DNA from 3 places in the Streptosporangium fragile genome. Region 1 is predicted to be linked to each of the others. Evidence: riboswitches for the same ligand, from Rfam matches in the RefSeq annotation. Region 1 holds a riboswitch; each other region holds the start of a gene.
The links. Region 1 has a riboswitch for S-adenosylmethionine ahead of thrC (threonine synthase). Riboswitches for the same ligand answer to the same signal wherever they lie in the genome.
Positions count from the first base shown of each region.

Region 2: it holds a riboswitch for S-adenosylmethionine, as region 1 does, so the genes downstream of both, ABD841_RS14985 (FAD/NAD(P)-binding protein) here and thrC (threonine synthase) in region 1, are expected to answer to the same signal.
Region 3: it holds a riboswitch for S-adenosylmethionine, as region 1 does, so the genes downstream of both, ABD841_RS00800 (aminotransferase class V-fold PLP-dependent enzyme) here and thrC (threonine synthase) in region 1, are expected to answer to the same signal.

Region 1 covers NZ_BAAAVI010000126.1:7,876-13,145, forward strand. The annotation lists gene ABD841_RS39485 (alpha,alpha-trehalose-phosphate synthase (UDP-forming)) at 1-343, opposite strand, end outside; gene ABD841_RS39490 (RNA polymerase sigma factor) at 836-1,396, shown strand; gene ABD841_RS39495 (GNAT family N-acetyltransferase) at 1,818-2,315, shown strand; SAM riboswitch class I at 2,597-2,737, shown strand; gene thrC (threonine synthase) at 2,752-4,026, shown strand; gene ABD841_RS39505 (MoaD/ThiS family protein) at 4,049-4,324, shown strand; gene ABD841_RS39510 (cold-shock protein) at 4,727-4,927, shown strand.
Region 2 covers NZ_BAAAVI010000019.1:33,016-38,285, reverse strand. The annotation lists gene ABD841_RS14985 (FAD/NAD(P)-binding protein) at 127-1,881, opposite strand; SAM riboswitch class IV at 2,146-2,257, opposite strand; gene ABD841_RS14980 (DUF402 domain-containing protein) at 2,311-2,814, shown strand; gene ABD841_RS14975 (TIGR04500 family putative peptide maturation system protein) at 2,860-3,921, opposite strand; gene ABD841_RS14970 (MvdC/MvdD family ATP grasp protein) at 3,924-4,913, opposite strand; gene ABD841_RS14965 (hypothetical protein) at 5,047-5,205, opposite strand.
Region 3 covers NZ_BAAAVI010000001.1:166,221-171,490, reverse strand. The annotation lists gene ABD841_RS00815 (SAM-dependent methyltransferase) at 1-722, shown strand, start outside; gene ABD841_RS00810 (cytochrome P450) at 835-2,034, opposite strand; gene ABD841_RS00805 (TerC family protein) at 2,158-2,934, opposite strand; SAM riboswitch class IV at 3,088-3,203, shown strand; gene ABD841_RS00800 (aminotransferase class V-fold PLP-dependent enzyme) at 3,256-4,599, shown strand; gene ABD841_RS00795 (NADH-quinone oxidoreductase subunit D) at 4,617-5,270, shown strand, end outside.

The sequences.
Region 1 (5,270 bases):
GCGGCCGGTTGGGGGTGTCGTACAGCAGGTGGTTGACGAACCACAGGGTGGAGTTGGCGACCGCGTTGTAGGCGCGGTGGAAGGTCGCCGGGGGGATGTCGAGCATCCGCAGCGCCCCGGTGTCGTAACCCGCGTGGTCGAGCCGGCCGCCGGGCGCCTGCCGCACGGCGCTGCGGTCACCGTCGGACAGCGCCGCGCAGACCCAGAGCATGTTGAGGTCCTTGGCCACCTCGGACAGACCTGAGACCAGGCCGCCCCCGCCCCTGCGCATGGACAGGGCCCCTTCCTCGGAGAGGGTGAAGGAGACGGGGCCGCGGTTGGAGGCGACCAGGATCGCGTTCATCGGATTCCTCCAGCGTGGACTTGGGCTTCAGCCCCAGGGGGAAACGCGTGACGGTGACACACCGTGTTTGGACGGTACCGATCGTCCGGTAGGGAGAGCCAAGCTGCCGGGCCTACCGCCGGGCCGGTGGGATGTGGTGCCTGTGCAGGCTATGTCGGACCCCGCCTGGGTTCGTCCCGGGGGGCGATCGCCGGTGAAGCGGGAACCCGACCCGTGAGGACCGGAATCCCGCGGCTTCAGTCGTGGGGAGGAGGTCAATCAATCCCCCAGCCTAAGAGACACGCTTGCCCTGAAGATTAACCGGGACCCCGCCGGGATGCCCTGTTCTTCCGGACAGGAAGAACGGCGTTCATCGGGTCACGTCAGCTCTTGTCAGCGGCCCGATGAGCATCTACGGGTTCCGTATCATTTCCGGCACCTGGCGACAGGTCGGCAACCGCGTCCCCCGACCGTAGGATGTCCTGCGACCGTGACCGCTGATGGGGGCTCGCAATGGCGCTGGACGAGACGACCGAGGACCTGGGCCGCGCGGCCGCCCAAGGCGACCACCGCGCGCTCGGCGAACTGTTGAAGCGGATCGAGCCCGACGTTTTCCGCCACTGTCACCGGATCCTCCCCTACCGGCAGGACGCCGAGGAGGCCTGCCAGGACACCCTCCTGGCAGTGGCGCGCAATATCAGCCGTTTCGAGGGGCGTGCCCGGTTCAGCACCTGGCTGCACATCGTGACGGCCAACTGCGCCAGGACCACCTACCGCTCGCTGAAGCGGCGCGCCGCCGAGCAGAGCTCGGACGAGCTGCCGCTGCAGCGCCCCGACGTCGCCCGGGTGAGCGTGATCGCCGGTTCCCGGCTGGACCTGCTCGACGCGATGGAGGCGCTGGAGGCCGACAAGCCCGAACTGGCCCAGGCGCTGGTGCTGCGCGACATCTGCCAGCTCGACTACAGCGAGGTGGCCGAGCAGCTGGGCATCCCCCTGGGCACCGCCAAGTCCCGCATCCACCAGGCGCGCAAGTACGTGCAGGGGGCGCTGGGCGACGCCTACGGGCTGTTCTGACCCCGCCCGCGGTGTTCCGGCCGCGCCACGGGTTCCCGGTCGTACCCGCGGGGCATGCCGACGTGTGAGGTCTCCGTCCGGCCCACGGCGTCCGGCGGGTGGTGCGCGTCTCCGCAACAGGGCTCGGCGCCACTCTTCGGGCCGATGTTCCGCAAACCGCCGACCCCGGGCGGCGGCTTCGCCGCTCGGCTCAGCTCCCGTATTTCGGGCGTGCGCGGCGCTGCCCGCCTGTTACCCTTGGCCGCGGTACCAATCGGGTACCACTGACGAAACCTCATCAGGAGAGCCGTAGCCCTTCCGGGACTACCCCACACGCCGTACCGGCGTGTGGTTTCCGCATTCAGCCGCGGCATTCTCCTGTTGTTGTTTCGTCGACACGTGAACTACCTGTCGCGGCTCTGACCTCGAACGAGGAGTTCACATGTCTGTTCGTCTCCTTCCCGCGACGGCGACTCATCTCGAGGCGTACGTCCGCGATCCCGGTGAGCTCGCCGAGCTTCTCGGCACCTCGCTGCCCGAGGGCTGGCCCGAGTTCCCGCAGGCCATCTCGTTCACTCTGGACCTGTTGCGTCAGCGACCGGACGAGGGCGAGTGGTGGATGTACTTCTTCCTCGACTCCGCAAGCGGTGACCTGGTCGGTTCCGGGGGCTACAAGGGCGCCCCCGTCGACGGCGCCGTGGAAATCGGCTACGAGATCGCGCCGGGGTTCCGCCGCCGCGGCCTCGGTGGCGCCGCCGCGGACGCGCTCGTCGCCCGCGCTTTCCAGCACGGAGAGGTCACCCGTGTGACCGCGCACACTCTGGCGGGTGACGCTGCTTCCGGTGGGGTGCTCCGCAACGCCGGATTCAGCGTCGACGCCCGGATCGAGGATCCCGAGCACGGCGCGGTCGAACGGTGGGTCCGCACCCGGGCGGAGTGACGGTCCGCGAGCTGACCGACTGGTGTGAGAGGCGCCGTGTTCCTCCGGTTCTCGTCGTGGATGCGGCGAGCTTGATGAGGTAGCTCGTTCATCGGTGTTCTCCTGCCGTGGCTCGTGCTCGTCCGTATGGACGACTCGGCCGCGGCGGGAGTCGCCGCCGCAACGGCAATCTGTCCGCCAGGTAACACGTTGTGTCTTGAATCGTGAGACGGGTGGTCAGGGTCCCCGCGCGGCGGGGTAGAGTGCAGGAGACCTGCCCGTCAGGTCCAAAACTGAATATTTGCTCATCCAGAGGGGTGGAGGGACCGGCCCTGCGAAGCCCCGGCAACCCTCCCGGTTCAAGACTCGTGATCTGACGAGGTCGGCCGGGACAGGTGCCAATTCCGGTCTGCGGCCAGGGTGGTCGCAGACGAAGATGAGGGAAAGGCCTCGCTTCATGGTGCTTGTGACCGCTGAGAACACCACCGCTTTCGCTCCCGCTCAGGACTTCGGACCGGCCGTCGCCCTGTCCTGCCGCGAGTGTGGTGCCCGCTACGACCTCGGCCCCAGCTTCGCCTGTATCGAGTGTTTCGGGCCCCTTGAGATCGCCTACGAGTTCGGCCGCGTGACCCGGGCTCAGATCGCCGAGGGGCCGACCAACATCTGGCGTTACCGCGCCCTGCTGCCCGTCCCGGCGGACGTGGCAGACAAGCCGAACATGGCCCCCGGCTGGACCAAGCTGGTCAGGGCCGACAACCTCGCCCGCGAGCTGGGCATCCGCTCGCTGCACGTCAAGGACGACTCCGGCAACCCCACGCACTCCTTCAAGGACCGCGTGGTGGCCATCGCCGTCGAGGCGGCCCGCAACTTCGGCTTCCACACCCTCTCCTGCTCCTCCACCGGCAACCTGGCGGGTGCCGTCACCGCCGCCGCCGCCCGCGCCGGGCTGGACGCGTGCGTGTTCATCCCCGCGAACCTGGAGGAGGCCAAGATCGTCATGGCCTCGGTGTACGGCGGCAAGCTCGTCGGCATCGAGGGGACCTACGACGACGTCAACCGCTTCTGCTCGGAGCTGATCGGCGACGAGCTGGGCGACCGCTGGGGCTTCGTCAACGTGAACCTGCGGCCCTACTACGCCGAGGGTTCCAAGACCCTGGCGTACGAGATCGCCGAGCAGCTCGGCTGGCGCATCCCGGACCAGGTCATCGTCCCGGTCGCCTCCGGCTCCCAGCTCACGAAGATCGACAAGGGCTTCAAGGAGCTGATCGCCCTCGGCCTGGTCGAGGAGAAGCCGTACAAGATCTTCGCGGCCCAGGCCGAGGGGTGCTCCCCGGTCTCGGCCGCCTACAAGGCGGGCCACGATGTGATCCGCCCGGTCAAGCCGGACACGATCGCCAAGTCGCTGGCGATCGGCAACCCGGCCGACGGCCCCTACGTCCTGGACATCGCCCGCCGCACCGGCGGGGCGGTCGAGGACGTCACCGACGCCGAGATCGTCGAGGCGATCCGCCTGCTGGCCAGGACCGAGGGCATCTTCGCCGAGACCGCCGGCGGTGTCACCGTCGGCGTCCTGCGCAAGCTGGTCGCCTCCGGGGTCCTGGACCCCGAGGCGGAGACCGTGGTCCTCAACACCGGCGACGGCCTGAAGACCCTCGACGCGGTGGCCGGCGAGGCGCGCCCCACCGCCGTCATTCGGCCTTCTCTTGACGCATTCCGTACGGCTATCGCCTGAAAATCGTGAAAGGTATTGAACTATGAGCGTTTCTGTACGGATTCCGACGATTCTCCGGACTTACACCGGGGGCGCCGCCGAGGTGAACGCGGAGGGCGAGACCCTTCGTGACGTTCTCCAGAAGCTGGACGCCGACTTCCCGGGGATCGGGGCGCGTATTCTCGACGACACCGGTAAGATCAGGCGTTTCGTGAACGTCTACGTCGGTGACGAGGACGTCCGCTTCGCCGACAACCTCGACACCGCCACTCCCGCGGGCGTGCAGGTCTCCATCATCCCGGCGGTCGCCGGAGGCTGACCCGCGCGCCGGACGCCCGCGCGCCCCGTGCCGTCCCGGTTCCGTTCCGGGAGGGGGCCACTCCCGCGGCCCCCGCGCCGGCGCCCGTCCCGCCCGACCCATCCGACCTCACCCGACACCCGCCCGGCTCTGCCTGGGCGGGTGTCGTGCTTTGAGACGTAAGCTCATATTTGTGACAGCGGAAAATAATGTAATCTTTGACTAACTAATTGTGATAGTCAAACTCTCCTCGCGCACTAAATGGGTCCGTAAAGAGGTAGTTTGTTGGTTGACTCTGTTGCCCAACCACGTCCCACAGGTATGGTCGAGGACGATCGACGTAGGCGATGTCTCCGCCTCGGAGATTGAGGACTTCGCGAGAGGAATGGGCGTCGTCCTCAAGCCCAGTAAGAGGAGTCGCAAGTGGCGCAGGGCACCGTCAAATGGTTCAACGCGGACAAGGGCTACGGCTTCATCGCGGTAGACGGTGGTAAGGATGTGTTCGTCCATTACTCCGCAATCCTGATGGACGGCTACCGCTCGCTCGAACAGGGCCAGCGGGTCGAGTTCGAGATCACCCAAGGCCAGAAGGGCCCCCAGGCGGAATCCGTCCGGGCGGTCTGACGTAGCCGTTCCGTGAATTCGGCGGAAAGATTCGGTGGATCCGGCGGCAGCGCAGTCCGCTGGAGCCGTCGTGCCCGGCCCGGTTCACCCTCTTGGCGGGTGGGCCGGGCCTCCGCTTCCGGCCGACGCAGGTCACGGGACCGCGGCTTGCACTCGACAGGGTAGAGTGCTAGACAGATGGTTGGCACTCACGGTTCGAGAGTGCCAACCCTGGATCGAGGCGATGGGGCCTGCCGAACGGAGTCGTGGGCCCACATGCCGTCGCGGGCGTCGACTCGGTCCGGTGCAAGCCACCCTGTCTTTGGGAGGTCTAGCCGTATGGCAGCCAAGATGATCTCGTTTA
Region 2 (5,270 bases), on a different contig from region 1:
GAGTGCCGGAGACCGGCTCAAGGGTGAGGTGATCCAGGTGACGCCGGTGCCGTGGGGATCTGGCCGGCGGGCGCGTGGAGCGGGAGCGGCGGCTTCGTTCTCCTTCCAGCGGGTGTTCCGGGTGGGTCAGGCGACGTGGTGGAGGCGGGCGCCGACGGCCTCGGACAGCACGATCCGGGCAAGGGCGTCGGCATGGCGGAAGAGCGGGGCGTTGAGACCGGGCCGGGCGAAGCCGCCGGTGGCCCAGCCGCCCACGGCCCAGGGGCCGAAGGCGAACCTGCGGGGGTGGGGGGCGCCGGTCCGGTCGAGCACGCGACGGTCGGCCGGACGCACCCGGAGCAGGCCGAACTCCTCGTCGGCCTCGCCCCGCCCGTGGAGCGCGGTGATCAGCGGGTCGACGGCCCTGCTCACGCTGGGCGCGGGCAGCCGGGCCTCGATCAGCGTCCCGGCTCGGACGCCGCCGGGCGCGCTGGCGCTCTGCGCCCACCAGTGCCCGTCGTGGTGCTCGACCCGCAGGTCGGCGCCGAGGAAGGTGATCACCCCGGCCCTGGCCAGGGCACGCAGCTCTTCCAGGCGGGGACCGGGCGGGCCGCTGGCGATGGAGCTGAAGAAGCCGTGGAACCAGGGGTCGGAGATGCCCAGCTCGGCCAGGACGCCGTAGACGGAGAGCAGCCCGAGGATCATGGCGTGGTCGGCGCTGTGTTCCGGGTCGGAGCGCCGGGCCAGGTCGACCGAGAGGTAGCCGTGCATCCACTTCTGCAGCCCGGCCGCGTCGCCGAACCGGATGCCCTCCAGCGGCCGGTCCAGCCGGTCGAAGTCCAGCCGGTCCAGGTGGCGGGGAACGGCCGCGCGGATCAGCTTGCGCATCCCGGCGCTGCGCCATTCCTCGGCGGCGAAGGCCTCCTCGAACTCCGGCCAGGTGAGGCGGGACCGCTTGGGGTGGGCGGTGATCAGCTCGTGGTAGTAGGCGAAGGCCAGCTCCTTGGCGACCAGCGGCCAGACGTCCCTGCGGAAGTGCCACGGCCCCTCGCCCAGTGCCTCGGCGGTGAGGAAGCGGGGCACCGGCGGGCGGATCCCTTCGACGGGGTAGCCGGTCTTGGCGTGGTACGGCACGCCGCGGCGCGATCCGACGTGGAGCAGCGGCTCCCGCCCGCTGGGCAGGTAGACCAGCTCGCCGTCGTACTCGCGGGTGAAGCGCCCGCCCCGGCCGGAGGTGAGCAGCACCATCAGGTCGACGAAGGCCAGCCCCATGCCGCGTACGATCACCGGTTCGCCGCCGGGGATCCCGTCCAGGTCGAGGTCGGCCGTGTAGCCGGTGGGCAGGTAGCGCAGCCCGCTGCGCGCGGCCTGGACGGCCAGGGCGCTCTCCTCCCGGGTCGGGGTCACGTCGCCGTGCCCCTGGGTCAGGATCACCGCGTCGGCCTCGATGGTCCGGCCGTCCTCCAGCCGGACCGCCTGGCCGCCGGGGATGTCGGCCAGGTCGAGCGCGCGGGTGGCGTGCAGGTGCACCCGGACCCCGCGGGGAGCCGTCCGCACCGCGTGCTGGAAGACGTGCGACAGGTACTCGTTGTGGACCGGCCGGGGGGCGAACCTGCCGGGGTCGCCGCCGAGCCACTGGGCCAGCGACGGCCCGGGCCGGATCGGCCCCTCGCAGCGGACCGACTCGTCGGTGAAGAGCGTCACGTCGGCGGCCGCGGAGTTCATCCAGAGCAGATCGGGCTGGTCCCGGCGCCAGACCCGGCCGCCGCCCGGGGGGTGCGGGTCGACGACGTGGATGTCCAGCGACGGCCAGCCGAGCAGGTCGGGCGCGTTGGCGCAGATCCGCTCCACCAGGCAGGTGCCCGTCGGTCCGGCGCCGACGACGGCGATCGAGGCGGTCATGCGGCGGCTCTGCGGTAGGGCTCGTCACGGTGGAAACGGTGGAACTCACCCCAGTGGGGCTCGCCCCGGTGGGACTCGCCACAATGGAGCTCGCCCCGACGGGACTGACCACGGTAGGGCTCACCCCGGTGGAACTCGCCCCGGTGGGACTCACCGCGGCAGGACTCGTTCCGGCCGGCGCGGCGCGGCGCGGCGGGACTCGCGTGGTGCAGTGTGATCTCCGACATGTGGTGCTCCCGTGCATGCCTCGGTGACCCCGCGAGGGGTCCGCGCTTGCGGCACGCCCACCGTGCCGCCAGGTCTCCCCCGGGGCACCCCGCCGCGGTGCGAGGGTTGCCGGTCAGCCAGCCGGGGCTTCACACTGACGCTCTTAACCTATTTAGAAGGTAGGAAATACATAGATCTCTGTCAAGCCTTATCGTCGTGGACATGTCACACGAGATCGTGAGAGTGGTCTACCGCAAGTACGACGGATCCCTCCACTGGCACCACCGCGCCCTGCTCCTCGGGGAGGACGAGCACGGCGTCTGGACCGGCTGCGTGGCCGGTTCCAGCGGCCACAAGGGGGACGGGCCCGCGGTCGTCTGGCCCTACGCGTTCGTGATCCTTTTCCCCCGCGACGGCTGGTGGACGGCGACCTTCAACGCCGCTCCGAACAAGGCCGAGATCTACTGCGACATCTCCACCGTGCCGCGGTGGAGCGCCGGCGAGGTCACCATGGTCGACCTGGATCTCGACGTGATCCGCATGCGCAGGGACGGCCGGGTCTTCCTGGACGACGAGGACGAGTTCGAGGAGCACCAGATCCGGTACGCCTACCCGCCCGACGTCATCGAGAACGCCCGTGCCACCGCCGACCGGCTGCTGGAGGCCGTCAAGGACGGCACCGCCCCCTTCGGAGCCGCCCCCCGCTGGCTCACTCTGGTCACCTGAGCCCGCCCGCCGTCCGGCGAAGCCCGGGTCCGGCCCCCGGCGCCCCTATCGGGCGCCGGGGGCGTTCCCCAGTGCCGCGTTGAGAGCCTCGGTACGGGTCGCCGTTCCCCAGAACCACTCGATGACGGCCTCCCGACGCCGGTCGGCCAGCCACTCGTCGAAAAGCCGCTCCTCGATCAGAGCGCGGGTGGCGTCGTCGAGGACCGCCGGCCGGACCTGAAGCACGCGCACGACGGCGAAGCCGTCCTCGAGAGGGAAGGGACCGAGCACGTCCCCCTCCGCGGCCGCCACGGCGGGAAGGTCGCGGCGGCGCACCCCTTCCATCCGGCAGACCGCCGCGTCGGCGAGCACCTCCCCCCTGGCCAGAGCCACGGGGTCCGCGGCATCACGCAGCCGCGGGAGCGCGTCCCGCGCGGCTTCCGCTTCGGCGTACTGCAACCGCAGGACGTGCAGCCTGTCGAACTCGTCGCGGCAGGCGTCGAAGGCGGCTTCCACGCGCCCGGCCACGATCCGCCGGCGCAGACGCCTCGCCGCGGCCTGCTCGGTGACCAGTTCCTCCAGAGCGGCGAGACCGAGCCCGCGCTGCGCCATCCATTCCCGGGTGGCCCGTACAGTGAGCAGGCCCCGCGCGCGGCGGAAGGCGTCCGTCGCCTCCTGGAGCTCCTCGTCCGTGAGAGCCACCGGCCAGCCGGAGGTCTCCTCCTCCACCAGCTGGGCGTTGACCAGCCTTTCGGCCAGCCGGGCGTCCTCCCATAGCACGTCCAGGATGGAGATCACCCGCTCCATTTTCAGGTCGATCCCGTTGACCCGGACGACGACCTGGTCCCCCGACGGCTGGCTGCCGCGCAGCGGCCAGGGGAGAACCGCGCCGGAGGCGAGGGCCAGCGAGACCGTGCCGTCGGCCGTCTTGATCAGCAGATCGTAGTGGCAGGACCCGTCGGCGGCCTCGCGTCGCCACACCAGCCTCATCGGCACATCCGGGTACCGGTCGTGGACGGCGGCCAAGTGTTCCCTGGCCTCGCGGGGCTGGAGGCCGGCCGCGTCCCGGAGGTGGGCGAGGGCATCGGCGAACAGGGCGTCGGGGAGCCGATCGGACGGGACGAGCATGGTCAGGCTCCTTCAAGGAGGATGTCGCGGACGGCCTCGCTGATCGGCAGGCCGGTGAGGTGCTCGATCCACAGCCACTGGCCGTTGGGGTTGATCTCCAGGAAGACGTAGCGGCCGTCGGGGGTGACGATCAGGTCCATCGCGCCGTACCGCAGCCCCAGACGGTCCGTCAGCGCCAGGCAGCGAGCGGCGACCTCGTCGGGCAGACGGTGGATCCGGTGCGGGGTGACGTGCGTGTCGTACCGCCTCCAGTCGAGTCGGGCGCGGTTCGAGACCTGGGAGTGGATCTCCGCGGCGAAGATCTGCCGGCCCACGACGGTGACGCGCAGCTCGACCCGCTTGGGTATCTGCTCCTGCACGATGACGGGGCAGAACCGCAGCGCGTCCGTGTGGGCCAGGTCGCGGGCGGTGACCGGCTCGCAGGCCCGGCTCACCGTGATCCCGCCTCCGACGCCCTCCACCCACGGGATGTCCAGCGGTTTGGTGACGATGCGGCCGTCGTGACGGTCGTGGAAGTCGAGGAACGCCTCCTCGCTCGTGGTGATCACGGTTTCCGGGATCCGGAAGCCGAGCTCGGCGGCGAGGGCGAGCTGGTAGGGCTTGTGCCCGGCCCTCCGGAAGGTCGACTCGCGCGCCGGAAGCTGCGGGCAGCGCAGATGCTCCCACAGGCCGGCCAGGAGGCTGTGGCACTCCTTGACGGTGTATCGGGCGATCGCCTCGTCGGTGAGGGCGGGGTCCGGGACGATGGGCGTCGGCCGGCGCCACCACAGGGCCGTGAGGGCGTCCAGGTCGAGGATCTCGCCGTTGGTGTGCAGGCGTCGGCGGACCGCGCCGTCCACGTAGCGCAGGTCCACCCGTGAGGTGCTCTGGAAGTGCTCGGGACTGAACACGGTGACCCGTGCCCCGCGTTCGGAGAGAAGCTCGCAGACACGCGCGGCGTGCGCGTCATCCTTGAGGTCGTACGTGAGAACGAGGACGTGGGGGGAGGGCAACGGGATTCCTTCGTCGCAGGTTCCGGGATGCCGGGTGCGGGAGCACCAGCCGGGCGCGGGAGCCCAACCGGATACGGGAGCCCCGGCCGGGCGTGGAAGTCCCGGCCGGGTGCTCCCGCACCGGTGGGCGGCCTCAGAAGGTCCAGATGACTCCGTCGACCTTGCAGACGCCGCCGATGGAGGTGCCGTAGGGTTCCACCCCGGCGCCGCTGATGCCGAGGAGCCGGGCCTCGTCCAGCTCCTCCCCGTCGGGGGCGATGTCGGCGAGAACGGTACGGGAAACGTCGCTCATGGTGAGCCTTCCTTCTCGGGATCTCGGTTGTCCCCGGACCACCATGCGGCGAGGCGTTTGCATCC
Region 3 (5,270 bases), on a different contig from region 1:
CCGGACTGCGGTCGAGACTCCGGGTGACCGCGGTCGACCTGGCTCCCCGGCCGTCGCGGCTGCCCGAGGAGATCGTCTGGGCGCGGCTCGTGCCGGACGCGATCCACGGCCTGGTGATCGCCAACGAGTGGCTGGACAACGTCCCCGTCGACGTCGTCGAGCAGACGGCCGACGGGCCCCGGCTGGTCCAGGTCAACCTCGCCGACGGCGAGGAGCGGCTGGGCGGCAGGCCCACCGAGGAGGACCTGGCGTGGCTGGGCCGCTGGTGGCCGATGCGGACCGCGGGCGAACGGGCCGAGATCGGCAGGCCGCGCGACGAAGCCTGGGCTGCGGTGATCGCCCGGCTCGCGCGGGGCCGGGCGATCGCGATCGACTACGCCCACTCCCGCGACGACCGCCCGCCCTACGGCACGCTGGCCGGGTACCGCGACGGCGCGACGGTCGCGCCGGTGCCCGACGGCTCGTGCGACATCACCGCTCACGTGGCGCTGGACGCCTGCGCGGACGCCGGGAGGCGGGCGGGGGCCGCCACGACGGCACTGACCACCCAGCGCGAGGCCCTGCGCGCGCTGGGCGTCACCGGGCGCCGCCCGTCCGTCGAGCATGCCCGCGACGACCCCCGTGGTTACCTGCAGGCCCTGGCCAGGGCCTCCGAGGAGGCGGAGCTGATCGCCGCCGAGGGGTTCGGCGGGTTCGGCTGGCTGGCGCAGAGCCGCGCCTGACCCGGCGCCCGGCCCCGCCGGACGACCGCCGGGCGGCGGGTGGACAGCGGTGCCCGCGGGGCGCCGGCCGGGCCGTCCCGGCACGTCGGCGGTACGGCAGGCGGTCAGGGGGTCAGGTGGTCACCTGGAGGGAGCGCAACCCGCGGATGATGTAACCCGGGCCCCAGGACGGTTCGGCGACGAGTTCCATCGTCGGCGCCTTGCGCAGCAGAGCGCCGAACGACTCGGCCAGTTCGATCCGGGCCAGCGGGGCGCCCAGGCAGAAGTGGATGCCGGCGCCGAAGGAGATGTGCGGGTTCTCGGCCCGGCTCACGTCGAGGCGGTCGGGGTCGGCGAAGACCTCGGGGTCGCGGTTGGCGGAGCCGAACAGCAGCGCCACCTCCGTACCGCGCGGGATGTCCACCCCACCCACCGAGATGTCCTCCAGCACCCAGCGCTCGAACATCTGCAGCGGCGTGTCCCAGCGCATCAGCTCCTCGATCGCCGTGGGCAGCAGACCGTGGTCCGCGCGGAGTCGCTCCAGCTCGGCCGGGTTGCGGAACAGCGACCACCAGCCGTTGCCGGTGACGTTGACGGTGGCCTCGTGCCCGGCGTTGAGCAGGAGCACGCAGGTGCCGACCAGTTCCTCCTCGGTGAGCTGGTCGCCCTCGTCGGCGACCAGGGCGAGCGCGCTGATGAGATCGTCGCCGGGGTCGGCGCGGCGGGCGCGGGCCAGCCCGACCAGGTAGTCCGAGAACTCCTGGGCGGCGCGCACCGCGGTGTGCTGGGCCTCGACGGAGGGGTTGAGCTCGTACATGCCGCAGATGTCGGCGGACCACGGCCGGAGCAGGTGGCGGTCGGCCTCGGGAACGCCGAGCATCTCGGCGATCACGGTCACCGGGAGCGGCTCGGCGACCTCCGCGATCAGGTCTCCCCCGCCCCGCTCGACGAACGCGTCCACGAGCTCGCCGGCGATCCGGGCGACCTTGGGGCGGAGCGCCTCGACCATGCGCGGAGTGAACGCCTTGGAGACCAGCCGACGCAGGCGGGTGTGGACGGGCGGCTCGACGTCGAGCATGCCCGCCCTGATCACCCGCCAGAACGGGTCCTGGAACTCGGGATCGTCCGGCCTGCCGAACTCCTGGTGGGTGGCCACGTGCAGGTAGGACCGGCCGAGCCTGCGGTCGCGCAGCAACGCGTTGACGTCGGCGTGCCGGGCGATCAGCCATTGGCCGGTCGGCTCGAAGAAGCTGACCGGCCGCTCCCGCCTCAGTTCGTCGTAGACGTCGTACGGATGGGCGATGAACTCCGGACTCCAAGGATCAAAGTGCACTTAAGCATCGTAATCCCCACCTCAAAGGTCTCCCATCCACCGGCCACCCCCGAGAGTCCCGCCGGGGAGCCGGTCCGGCCGACCCCGTCCGGAAGCAGGGGACCGGGAGACCCGGGGAGGTGTCTAGGAGCCGGCCTGTTCGCCCGTCTGCCCCTCGGCCTGGTAGCGACGGTGCAGCTCGACCGGCTCCTCCCTGCCCGCCTTGCCGCGCATCCGGATGTTGAGCAACTCCACGACGAGCGAGAACGCCATCGCGAAGTAGATGTAGCCCTTGGAGATGTGCTGCTCAAGGCCCTCGGCGATCAGCACGACGCCGATCAGCACCAGGAAGGACAGGGCAAGCATCTTGATGCTCGGGTGCCGGTCCACGAAGCGGCTGATCGGCCCGGACGCGACCAGCATCACGACGACGGAGACGATGACGGCGGCGATCATGACGGCGAGCTCGTCGACCATGCCCACCGCGGTGATCACCGAGTCGAGCGAGAAGATGATGTCGAGGATCATGATCTGGACGATCACGGCGGTGAAGGAGGCGGCCACCTTGCCGCCCGCATGGCCGGACTTGCCCTCCAGGCTGTCGTGCATCTCGTAGACGCTCTTGCCCAGCAGGAACAGGCCGCCGAATATCAGGATCAGGTCGCGCCCGGATATCCCCTGCCCGAAGACCTCGAAGAGCGGGTTCGTGAGCCGCACCACCCACGACAGCGCCAGCAGCAGGGCCAGCCGGCTCAGCAGGGCGACGAGAAGACCGAGCTTGCGCGCCCTGTCACGCTGTTCTTCGGGGAGCTTCCCCACCAGGATCGAGATGAAGATGATGTTGTCGATCCCCAGAACGATCTCCAGAGCGACAAGGGTGAAGAACCCTATCCATATCTCCGGGTTGGTCACCCAGTCCATTTACGCCTCCTCCGTCGGTTGTCGGCCTCAACCGGCTCTCACCATTGACTGCCTGGACGACTGGCGAGCGCTCTGAGTTCCTGCCCGGATACCGGTCTGGTCACATTTCGGGCTTGCGAGATGCGGCGGGGAGTCGGTTATAGTTCCGGCGTAGGTCATGAGTGCCAGTGACAAGCCCCGGCTCGCTGGCCGGCAACCCTCGCGTCCGCGGCGGGGTGCCCCGGGTGAAGACCTGGTCCGGCACGAGGTGTGCCGGGCAAGCGCGGGCTCCACGCACCAACGCCACGGCTTGGGGTCCGACGACCTCGAAGGAGCCCCGGCGTGTCCACACTGACGATCCTCACCGCTGCCACCGCCGCCGACGCCGCCGCCCCGGGCGTTCCCGCGGCTCCGGACGCCTCCGCGGTCCCGGCCGTCCCCGCGACCCGCCCGTCCGGCGACCGGCCGATCCCCGCGGTGCTCGGCTCGGACCTGGAGGTCCCGGTCAGGGGCGGCAGGCTCGTCCGCTACGCCAACCTCGACTACGCCGCCAGCGCCCCCTGTCTGGAGCCGGTGAGCGCCGCCGTCGCCGCCGCGCTCCCGGCCTACTCCAGCGTCCACCGCGGCGCCGGGTACGCGTCCCAGCTCACCACGGCCCGCTACGAGCAGGCCCGGCACACCGTCCGCGCCTTCGTCGGGGCCCGCCCCGACGACTCGGTGATCTTCACCCGCAACACCACCGACGCGACCAACCTGCTGGCCCGCAGCCTGCCCGAGGGGACCACCGCCGTGGTCTTCGACACCGAGCACCACGCCTCGCTCCTGCCCTGGGGTGACGCGGTGCGGCTGGCGCCCCCGGCCTTCCCCGGCGAGGCCGTGCGCGCCGCCGACGAGGCCCTGGCCGCGATCGACGGCTCCAAGCTGCTGGTGGTGACCGCCGCCTCCAACGTCACCGGCGAGCTGTGGCCGATCGCCGCGCTGGCCCACATCGCCCACCGCCACGGCGCCCGCATCCTCGTCGACGCCGCCCAGCTCGTCCCGCACCGGCCCCTCAACCTGACCGCGCTCGACCTCGACTACGTGGTCTTCTCCGGCCACAAGCTCTACGCCCCGTTCGGCACCGGCGCGCTGGTCGGCCGCGCCGACTGGCTGGCGGAGGCGGAGCCGTACCTCAGGGGCGGCGGCGCGGTCCGGGCCGTGAACGACGGCGAGACCGACTGGCACGACGACCCCGAGGCCCGCCACGAGGCCGGCACCCCGAACGTCCTGGGCGCCGTCGCGCTGGCCGCCGCCTGCGACGCCCTGAGCGCCACCGGGTGGAACGCGCTGGTCCGCGAGGAGGAGCGTCTCCTCGGCCGCCTGCGCGCGGGCCTGGCCACCGTCCCGGGCGTCCAGGAGCTGTCCCTGTGGGGCCCGGACCACCCCCGCGTCGGCATCGTCTCCTTCGTCGTGGCGGGATTCACCGCCCGCGAGGTCGCCGAGACGCTCTCCGCCGACCACGGCATCGGCGTCCGCGACGGCAAGTTCTGCGCCCACCCCTTCGTCCGCCACCTCCTCGGCGCCAAGGACGGCGGCTGCGACGACGTCACCGCCTCCGCCGTCCGCGCCTCCATCGGCATCGGCACCACCTCGGAGCACGTCGACCGCCTCGTCGCCGCCCTGCGGGATCTTGTCTCGCGCGCCTGACGTGACAGCATGGGGCTATGACTGAGCCTCGTGCCGAGGGCGTGTCCCGGAGCCTGGACGTGGGAATCGGGGCGGGAGCCGGCGCCGTGCAGGAAACGCACGGCAAGGAGCTCGCCACCGAGGACATGGTCCTCAACATCGGGCCGCAGCACCCGTCCACGCACGGCGTGCTGCGCCTGCGCCTCACCCTGGACGGTGAGCGGATCAGCGCGGCCGAGCCGGTCGTGGGCTACATGCACCGCGGCGCGGAGAAGCTGTTCGAGGTCCGGGACTACCGGCAGATCATCGTCCTGGCCAACCGGCACGACTGGCTGTCGGCGTTCGCCAACGAGCTGGGCGTCGTGCTGGCGGTGGAACGCATGCTCGGCATGGAGGTCCCGGTCAGGGCCGTCTGGACGCGCACGCTGATGGCCGAGCTCAACCGGGCGCTCAGCCACCTGATGTTCCTCGGCTCCTATCCCCTGGAGCTCGGCGCGATCACCTCGATCTTCTACGCCTTCCGGGAACGCGAGACCCTCCAGGGGGTGATGGAGGAGATCTCCGGCGGGCGCATGCACTACATGTTCAACCGGGTCGGCGGCCTGAAGGAGGAGCTGCCCGAGGGGTGGCTGAGCCGGGTCTCCCGGGCGGTGGCCGACGTGCGGCGCCGGCTGCCCGACATCGAGAACCTG